Regions from separate parts of the Paenisporosarcina sp. P4_B8 genome, predicted to be linked through region 2. Evidence: a T-box and tRNA genes for the amino acid it is inferred to sense, from the RefSeq annotation. Region 2 holds a T-box; the other holds one or more tRNA genes.

Region 1 (4,218 bases), on a different contig from region 2:
ATGGCGTAATCCATTGCGTAGGTATAGCTCCCACCTAGACTCAAATTGATGATATCAGCATGGTGGTCAGCGGCATAAATAATGGCTTCACCAACATCATAGCTACTCGCGGAATCCCCTGTAAAAACATTGATTGGCATGATTTTAATATTCGGGGCGACTCCGGCACCTCCCGAATTATTGAAGGATGCCGCTATAATGCCTGCAACATGTGTTGCATGGTCTCCAGAATAAAAGGAGGTTCCTCCGGTTACTGCATTATAAGGAGAGACAAATTTTCCTTTTAAATCAGGATGATTTGTTTGAACACCTTCATCAATTACAGCAACAATAACTCCAGAACTTCCTTTTGTTTGATCCCAAGCACTGGAGGCATGAATTTTCTTTAAATGCCATTGTTTTGAATACGATGGATCCTTTGGTCTAAACGTATTTTCCAATTGATAGTTTGGTTCAACAAATTCGACTTGTTCATGTTTCAATAATTCCTTCGCCACTGCGGATAAATCAGAGCTCTTTGGCGTTGAAACGAGGGCGAACTTTCCATTTACTTGTATCGAAAGTTCTTTTGCATTTACAGAGTCCAGAATTTGTTTCCTTTCGCTACCAGTAGCTGAAGCTTTGAAGTTTACAATTAATTGATTACTATAAAAGTCCTTGGAATCATCAAATAATGCCTCAATGTTGAATTTAGAAATTTTCGGTTCTACTTTTATTTCTTCAGCTCCGGCAAATTGTGCAGGCAGCCAAAAGAATATGTACGCAAATAAGAAAATCTTTAATTGTTTCTTAATATTCATCCTCCTTTAGATGAACTATTTTATGCTTAAGGACATGAGCCAATGTGGCATAAAAGTGAAAAGAAATGTTTTTAATTACAAAAATAAAAAAAGCACCATCAGCAAGAATCTCCTAAATAGGAAAAATGCTTGGATAGTGCAAAACATATATTTTTTTCTTGTACCATTATTGAGGAACAGAAGTGCTCTCCTCTTTTACTAATTACCACTTAGCTTTGTGTTCATCGATACTTCCTAGCAATTGTGTGATAGGTAGGCGAGAGCCATCGTCCAAATAAACGAAGCCGTGATAGTAACCGACTAATTGATGGATTTCTGATGTGACGAGACGAGCATTTATCTTCGCTTCACGTTTGAAAAATGGGGTAAATGTCAAATCGACATCACGTGAAAATTTCGACCGGATATGCCAAGGTTTCATATAATCGGTATCATCATAAGAAAAAATGACATCTTCCGAGATTTTTGACATGTGACCATCGACAAATACTGCGTTTTCCGTCATACCTGTTCCATCGGTCCATTTTCCGCCTAAGTTAAGGCCGATGCGCTGTTTGCCAACGCGTTGAGAGGCCATCGCCCAGTTCCACGAAGCTTTTCTTGACCAAACGCCGCGACCATAATCCAGCACGGCATAGCTATCTTCAGGAATAAATGAATAACGCTTGTCCCCAATTTTCACAAAACCGCGCGTCGGTAGAGTATGATGCTTGGCCGTATATTGAAAGAGTTGACGATTCCACGGAATGACAACATTCAAAGTATCGTCATTTTCAGGATGCTCAATATGTAAATCCGCATGGAGCAAATCACCATCAAAGTCGGGAATGGTAACCGTCATATGCGTTTCATTTTGCATATGGAACAACTGGACACTCATTTCATTATTTGAAAATTTCACAGTTTCAAGTACTTGATTCGGCATTTGTACACGTTGACCCAATGGAATCGTAATAGTCTTCTCAAAAAAGCGTTGAGTTTCATAATCCAGGAAATATACACAACAAACTGCTGCGTAATCCAAATGGCGAATGCTTGCTGAAAATAAAATATCTTCACCATACACACACCAGTAATTCCATTTTTTCTTGCGCATAAAATGTCCGGATAAATTACTATCGATTAACGGTTTTCGGGAAAAACCGATTGCTGCAGGGTTCAAATTTCCTTTCGAATCGCATAATGCAATGGGCGTAATAATTTCACGCTCTGCATGTTGTTGCACTTTTTGCATTTCGCCACCCTCTCGCCTCTTGTATCAACTAACTATCATGCTATATACTAATTATTGTACCAAATATTTTGATAAAGGGGTATTAGCTCAGCTGGGAGAGCGTCACGCTGGCAGTGTGAAGGTCGTCGGTTCGAACCCGATATACTCCATCTATAAAAACCACTCATATCAATGGATTGAGTGGTTTTTGTTTTGTTAAAATAACTACATATTGAAATTATTGTGGAGCTGTATTATTGATTTTGTAATCATAATAAGCTGTATTTTTATTGAAATGGTAAAAAAATTAATATTTGGACTTACTTAATCGAATCAGATTTAGTAAGTCTTTTTCATTGTTCATTTCAGAACTATAACTATTATACGTAATTATCTGAAAAATCTCTTTATGATGTAAGTATCTTACAGTAAAATGTAGATATTACCTTTTCAAAATTTTAATTCAGTGTCTCAAATGGAGGGGAATATGAAGGAAACTAGCGGACCATTTAATTTGACCAAAATCCAAAAAGGATTGTTAATACTCACTTTTTTAGCAGTCGTGGGAATTATCCTGTACGCTATTTATGGACAAGAAGTACCTATCATAAAAAAAGACGGAACCATTACGGAAAAAACGACTGAAGATGGCGGGAAAATTATTGAAGTTAAAGAAGTGAGAGATATGCCAGTGGAAGAAGAATTTCCGATGGATATGCCAGACTTTCAAGTCGGCCAAGTGATTCATCAAATGAGTCATCAGAAAATCGAGGCTGAAGAAAAGTGGGGGTTCCTCCCGCTAACCGCTGAAAGAGTGGCAAGGTTAAAAGAAGTTGTAGAAAATGGTGATTATCAAAATAAAAGCCGTTATTTAAGTATTCTTAATCGATGGGCGGAAAATGATTTCACACAAATAGATAAAGATCACAATACGATTTGGACTATGCAGGGAGGGACTGTCGGGAGGGCTACAGGAATTCTCAGTTATGAAGAAGAAAAACAATTTATTGAAAAATATTACGAATAAAAAAGGCACTCACTTTCGTGAATGCCTTTTCTAAGTGGATGTTAACTGGAAATCGGCAATGATAAAGTGACTTGGGTTCCAACGCCCACTTTGCTTGCGATTGTTACTTTTTCATGATGATGTTCAATGACTATGTAGGTTAGCATTAAGCCAAGTCCGAACCTTTTTCATTGTTGGAATAAAAAGGCTTACCTAACGACTGACACCGATCTTCGGAAATTCCATAGCCAAAATCAATCACTTTCATTTCAATCCGATTATTTAATAGCTGAATAAGATATCATTTTAAGCCTTAGAAAGTTTTTTAAAAGGGTTTAGTATATGTGATGGGAAAGTAAGCGGACTATTTTGTTAAAAACGGACATATATAGAAATTGTTAATGAAATCCAGTGAGTGAAATGGTACATTAGTGTGACAGTGAAAGGTGGATGATGTGCCTATTCATTCACTGTAAAAAGAATGAAATGAAAGCGGGCGGACAACATAGAGTTTTTTGCATTTTCATTAGAAGAGATCCCATTTGTGCTCATTACATTGGTGATTGCTTTTACATTGCATGAATTTATGCATGCTTGGATGGCTTCAGTATTTGGAGACGATACGGCAAAAAGACAGGGAAGGGTAACTCTTAATCCACTGAAACATCTGGATATCGCAGGTACACTTTTGATTTTTATTGCCGGGTTTGGTTGGGCAAAACCTGTTCCAGTTAATGCTGCTTATTTCGCGACGAGACGTATACAATCCATCATTGTTAGTTTAGTGGGACCTCTCAGTAACTTTGTTCTGGCGTTTATTGGATTTACCATTTTTTATTTTTCGCCTCCAAATCAAACAATGGATGAATTTTTAAATGTATTTGTCATGTTGAATGTAGTGTTAGGCGTTTTTAATCTGTTACCACTTCCACCCTTGGACGGATATCGAATCGTTTCCAGTTTATTTCCTGCGAAAATTCAGGAGAAACTTTTGCCCTTAGAAGCTTACGGCTCCATTTTGTTTTTAATTGTGGTTCTGACACCGATTGGGGATAGTACGCTGTTTCCATTCATCGGAAACAGTATAGATATGGTAATGAATTTGTTCTACTCTATTTATGAATGATAATCGGAAGGCCACTCTCGTAATATAAGAGTGGTTTTTTGTTGCTTTAGAAAAGCTTCTAATGGGTAAAACT
Region 2 (4,218 bases):
GTTCGGTGAAACGATCTATCGCATAGGTGATAAAGTGCTGCAACTCGTCAATCAGCCGGAAAGCCAAGTGTACAACGGGGATATGGGCGAAGTGATCAGCATTTCTAAAGCCAGTGAAAATGTCGAAAAGCAGGACATGTTGATCGTTTCATTCGAAGGGATAGAAGTGACCTATCAGCGTAATGATTTAGGGCAGTTGACGCTTGCTTATTGTTGCTCAATTCATAAATCGCAGGGCAGTGAGTTCCCGATTGTCATCATGCCAGTCGTTCGCAGTTACATGAAAATGCTGCGACGCAATTTACTGTACACAGGAATAACACGTGCAAAAAACTTCCTCATTTTGTGTGGAGACGCTGAAGTCTTTAAATTTGGCATTGAGCGCAATGATGATTTGGCACGACTGACTTCACTGAAGGAAAGATTGAGTGAAGAGGCATTGCCTGTGACTGAACCAACTGTCGAGAACGAAGACGATGAAGTTGCTGATGAACTTATAGAGGAAAACGAGCAGGAAATTTCATTGACGGCCTCCAACCATTTGACGATTCATCCTTTGGTTGGCATGAACGGTACCACGCCTTATGACTTTTTAGAAAAAATTGCTGAATGATAAAAAAGAACCTAGAAAAAACACACATGAAAAACGTGTGTTTTTTTTGGCTCTTTAACACCGTATGATTGATTATCGTACATTGCGCTGGCCGCACGTTTCGCATGAGCCAGCAAGTATGAAAACCACATGCTTGTGGGTCTCATTCTCTGAAAGTGCTGCTTCTGCGGTTACTCGTCGCAAAGAATAAGGCTGCTCCTGCGGTTACTCGTCGCCTAAAAGATTGCTCCTGAGGTTATTCGTCGCGAAGAATATGGTCAAACTCCTTTGACCATATTCTTTCTTGCGGTATGCTAGCTGCATATGAACTTTTCGTATTTAGGTTTTCTACAGTTGTTAAACATATTTTATTTGGTAAGGAATCTGCGCTAAAAACATTTGCTACTGTTTCTGTTTCTGCATCGCTACGCTAGCTTCGAAACATGAAGTGCATTGCATCACTTGGAAAGTTTACATAACTAAACCTTTTTATTTTTTAAGTCAATTTAGATAAACATCAATTGCGAGAAAATAAAATCTTAAAAGAAGGTGTCCGTGATGATAAAAGCAGTTATTTTCGATTTTGATGGTCTGATTATTGATACAGAGACGGTATGGTTTGAAGCGTATAAGGAGGCGTTGTATCAATTCGAGGTGAATTTGACCATTGAACAGTTTGCGTTGGTGATTGGTACGGATGATACCGTATTGGATAAATATATTGTGGACAATATAAAAGAGTCGTCCACTATTTCTGAGGTCAGAGAATTGGCATCCCAACGATTTCACGAAAAGATTGGTCAGCCAATTTTAAGAGACGGTGTAGAAGATTATTTAATTGCAGCTAAAGAATCGGGCATTAAAATAGGATTGGCTTCCAGTTCAAAAAGAAGTTGGGTAGAAAATTATTTAACTCAGCTTGGTATTATTCATTATTTTGAAGTAATCAAGACGAGTGATGATGTTTCAACTGTTAAACCAGATCCAGAACTTTACCTGCAAGCCATTGAATCATTGGGTGTGAAACCAGAGGAAGCTGTTGCTTTTGAGGATTCATTGAACGGTTTGAAGGCAGCACGTGGGGCAGGTTTGAAATGTGTGATTTTCCCAAACCCGGTAACAACCAATTTAGTGTTTGAAGATTATAATCTTAGGTTGTCCTCGATGGCAGATCAATCTTTGGATCTCCTTCTGAAAGAGTTACTATAGAAATAACAGCCTTTAACTCTCGTCAAGATGAAAATATTAAAATTGAGTAATTTGCACGCACTTAATAAAAGTCAATTGACACATGCGTAATTGTTTTTTATAATTCTAACAAATGAATGAAAACGTTGATGGAGAAAGTACATTTGAGAAGCTTGCAAAAGAAAGAGGTTCCTTGGCTGAAAGAACCTTCAAGTGGATGTTATGGAAAGCTACTCCTGAGTGCAGCTAATCACTGCCGTAAGCCGCGTTAAGGCATAATCGAGAGACAGCAAATTCGTTTGCTGTAACTAGGGTGGTACCGCGAATTGAAGCCTTCGTCCCTTTTTTAGGGATGAGGGCTTTTTCTATTGTCTGAGCTTTAAGGACCAGCTCTTCCCCGAAGCGCCAGCAGGCTTCTTGACTCACGACTCAAAAGTCGGTGTCGAGCTGAATCAGCGCTTTATGCTTTTAAAATTGAAGGAGGAATACTTGATGAAAACTGCAGCAGAAATCCGTCGCATGTATTTAGACTTTTTCATTGAAAAAGGTCATGCACTAGAACCAAGTGCACCACTTGTACCAATTAACGATAACTCACTACTTTGGATCAATAGTGGTGTGGCAACGTTGAAGAAATATTTTGATGGACGTGTAATTCCTGACAATCCACGCATCACGAATGCACAAAAATCAATTCGTACGAATGACATTGAAAATGTCGGTAAAACAGCTCGTCATCACACATTCTTTGAAATGTTAGGAAACTTCTCGATCGGTGAATACTTTAAAAAAGAAGCGATTCACTGGGCTTGGGAATTTCTAACGGATAAGAAATGGATCGGATTTGACCCGGAATTGTTATCGATCACAGTTCATCCAGAAGATGAAGAGGCATACGCAATCTGGCGCGACGAAATCGGAATTCCAGAAGCTCGCATCATCCGCTTAGAAGGGAACTTCTGGGATATCGGAGAAGGTCCAAGTGGTCCAAACTCGGAAATTTTCTATGATCGTGGCGAGAACTATGGCAACGACATAACGGATCCGGAAATGTATCCGGGCGGAGAAAACGACCGTTACTTGGAAATCTGGAACTTGGTGTTCTCTGAATTCAACCATAACCCAGATCACACGTATACGCCGCTTCCAAAACAAAACATCGATACGGGTATGGGTCTTGAACGTATGGCATGTGTCGTGCAAAATGTACCAACGAACTTCGATACAGATCTATTCATGCCGATTATTCGCAAAACCGAAGAAGTATCTGGTAAAACGTATGGCAATGGTGGTGCAGATGATTTAGCGTTTAAAGTCATTGCAGACCATACACGTACGGTTGCTTTTGCAATTGGTGACGGAGCACTTCCTTCAAATGAAGGCCGCGGCTATGTATTGCGTCGATTATTACGCCGTGCAGTACGTTTTGGTAAAAATCTAGGAATTGACCGTCCATTCATGTTCAACCTAGTACCGATTATTGGCGAAATCATGAAAGATTTCTATCCAGAAGTCGAAGCGAAACAAGAGTTCATTATGCGCGTTATTAAAAATGAAGAAGAGCGCTTCCACGAGACATTACAAGACGGCCTTGGCATCTTGTCTAATGTTATTTCAACGCAGCAAGCAGCTGGACTGTCAATCATTCCAGGAAGCGATGCTTTCCGTTTGTACGACACGTACGGTTTCCCTGTCGAGTTGACGGAAGAATATGCAGAAGAAGTAGGCATGACCGTTGACCATGAAGGATTCAAAGCTTCACTGGAAGCTCAGCGTACACGTGCTCGTTCAGCTCGTAAAGATGTTGATTCCATGCAGGTGCAGTCAGAAGTATTAGGGAATATTAAAGAAGAAAGTCAATTTATTGGTTACGATACAATGGCAGTTTCTTCAAAAGTTCTGGTTATTGTAAAAGACGGAGAGCTTGTCAAGCTTGCACAAGAAGGCGATGAAGTAAAAGTCGTACTTGACCAAACGCCTTTCTATGCAGAAAGTGGCGGACAGATTGCCGATCACGGAACAATTGAAAATGATTTATTCAAAGGATTTGTGAAAGATGTCCAAAAAGCACCAAATGGACAAAATCTTCATACCGTAGTGATTGAATCAGGAGAACTTTCAGTTGAAGCTGACGTAACAGCAACAGTCGATCAGACAATGCGCAAATCAACTGTCAAAAACCATACAGCGACACATTTATTGCACCAAGCGCTAAAGGATGTGCTTGGAACCCATGTCAATCAAGCTGGTTCTTACGTTGGTCCTGATCGCTTACGTTTTGACTTCTCTCATTTCGGTCAAGTAACAAAAGAAGAATTGTTAACCATTGAACAACAAGTGAACGAGAAAATTTGGGAAGACATTCAAGTAGTTACAGGCTATCATGGAATCGATGAAGCGAAACAAATGGGTGCGATGGCACTGTTCGGTGAAAAATA

What was found. A T-box is a leader RNA that pairs with one kind of tRNA and senses whether it is charged. The one in region 2 lies ahead of alaS (alanine--tRNA ligase), so its partner is inferred to be a tRNA-Ala.
Region 1: it has a tRNA-Ala gene. The T-box ahead of alaS (alanine--tRNA ligase) is inferred to sense a tRNA for this amino acid. The anticodon was not compared.

Annotation. Positions count from the first base shown of each region.
Region 1 covers NZ_JBFUHX010000001.1:206,595-210,812, forward strand. Annotated here, with positions in the region: gene AC1DSK_RS01000 (S8 family serine peptidase) at 1-800, opposite strand, end outside; gene AC1DSK_RS01005 (DUF2804 domain-containing protein) at 1,003-2,034, opposite strand; tRNA gene AC1DSK_RS01010 (tRNA-Ala) at 2,111-2,183, shown strand; gene AC1DSK_RS01015 (DUF6241 domain-containing protein) at 2,501-3,040, shown strand; gene AC1DSK_RS01020 (ATP-binding protein) at 3,082-3,186, opposite strand; gene AC1DSK_RS01025 (site-2 protease family protein) at 3,564-4,145, shown strand.
Region 2 covers NZ_JBFUHX010000009.1:41,673-45,890, reverse strand. Annotated here, with positions in the region: gene recD2 (SF1B family DNA helicase RecD2) at 1-613, shown strand, start outside; gene AC1DSK_RS10115 (HAD family hydrolase) at 1,151-1,801, shown strand; T-box leader at 1,918-2,126, shown strand; gene alaS (alanine--tRNA ligase) at 2,273-4,218, shown strand, end outside.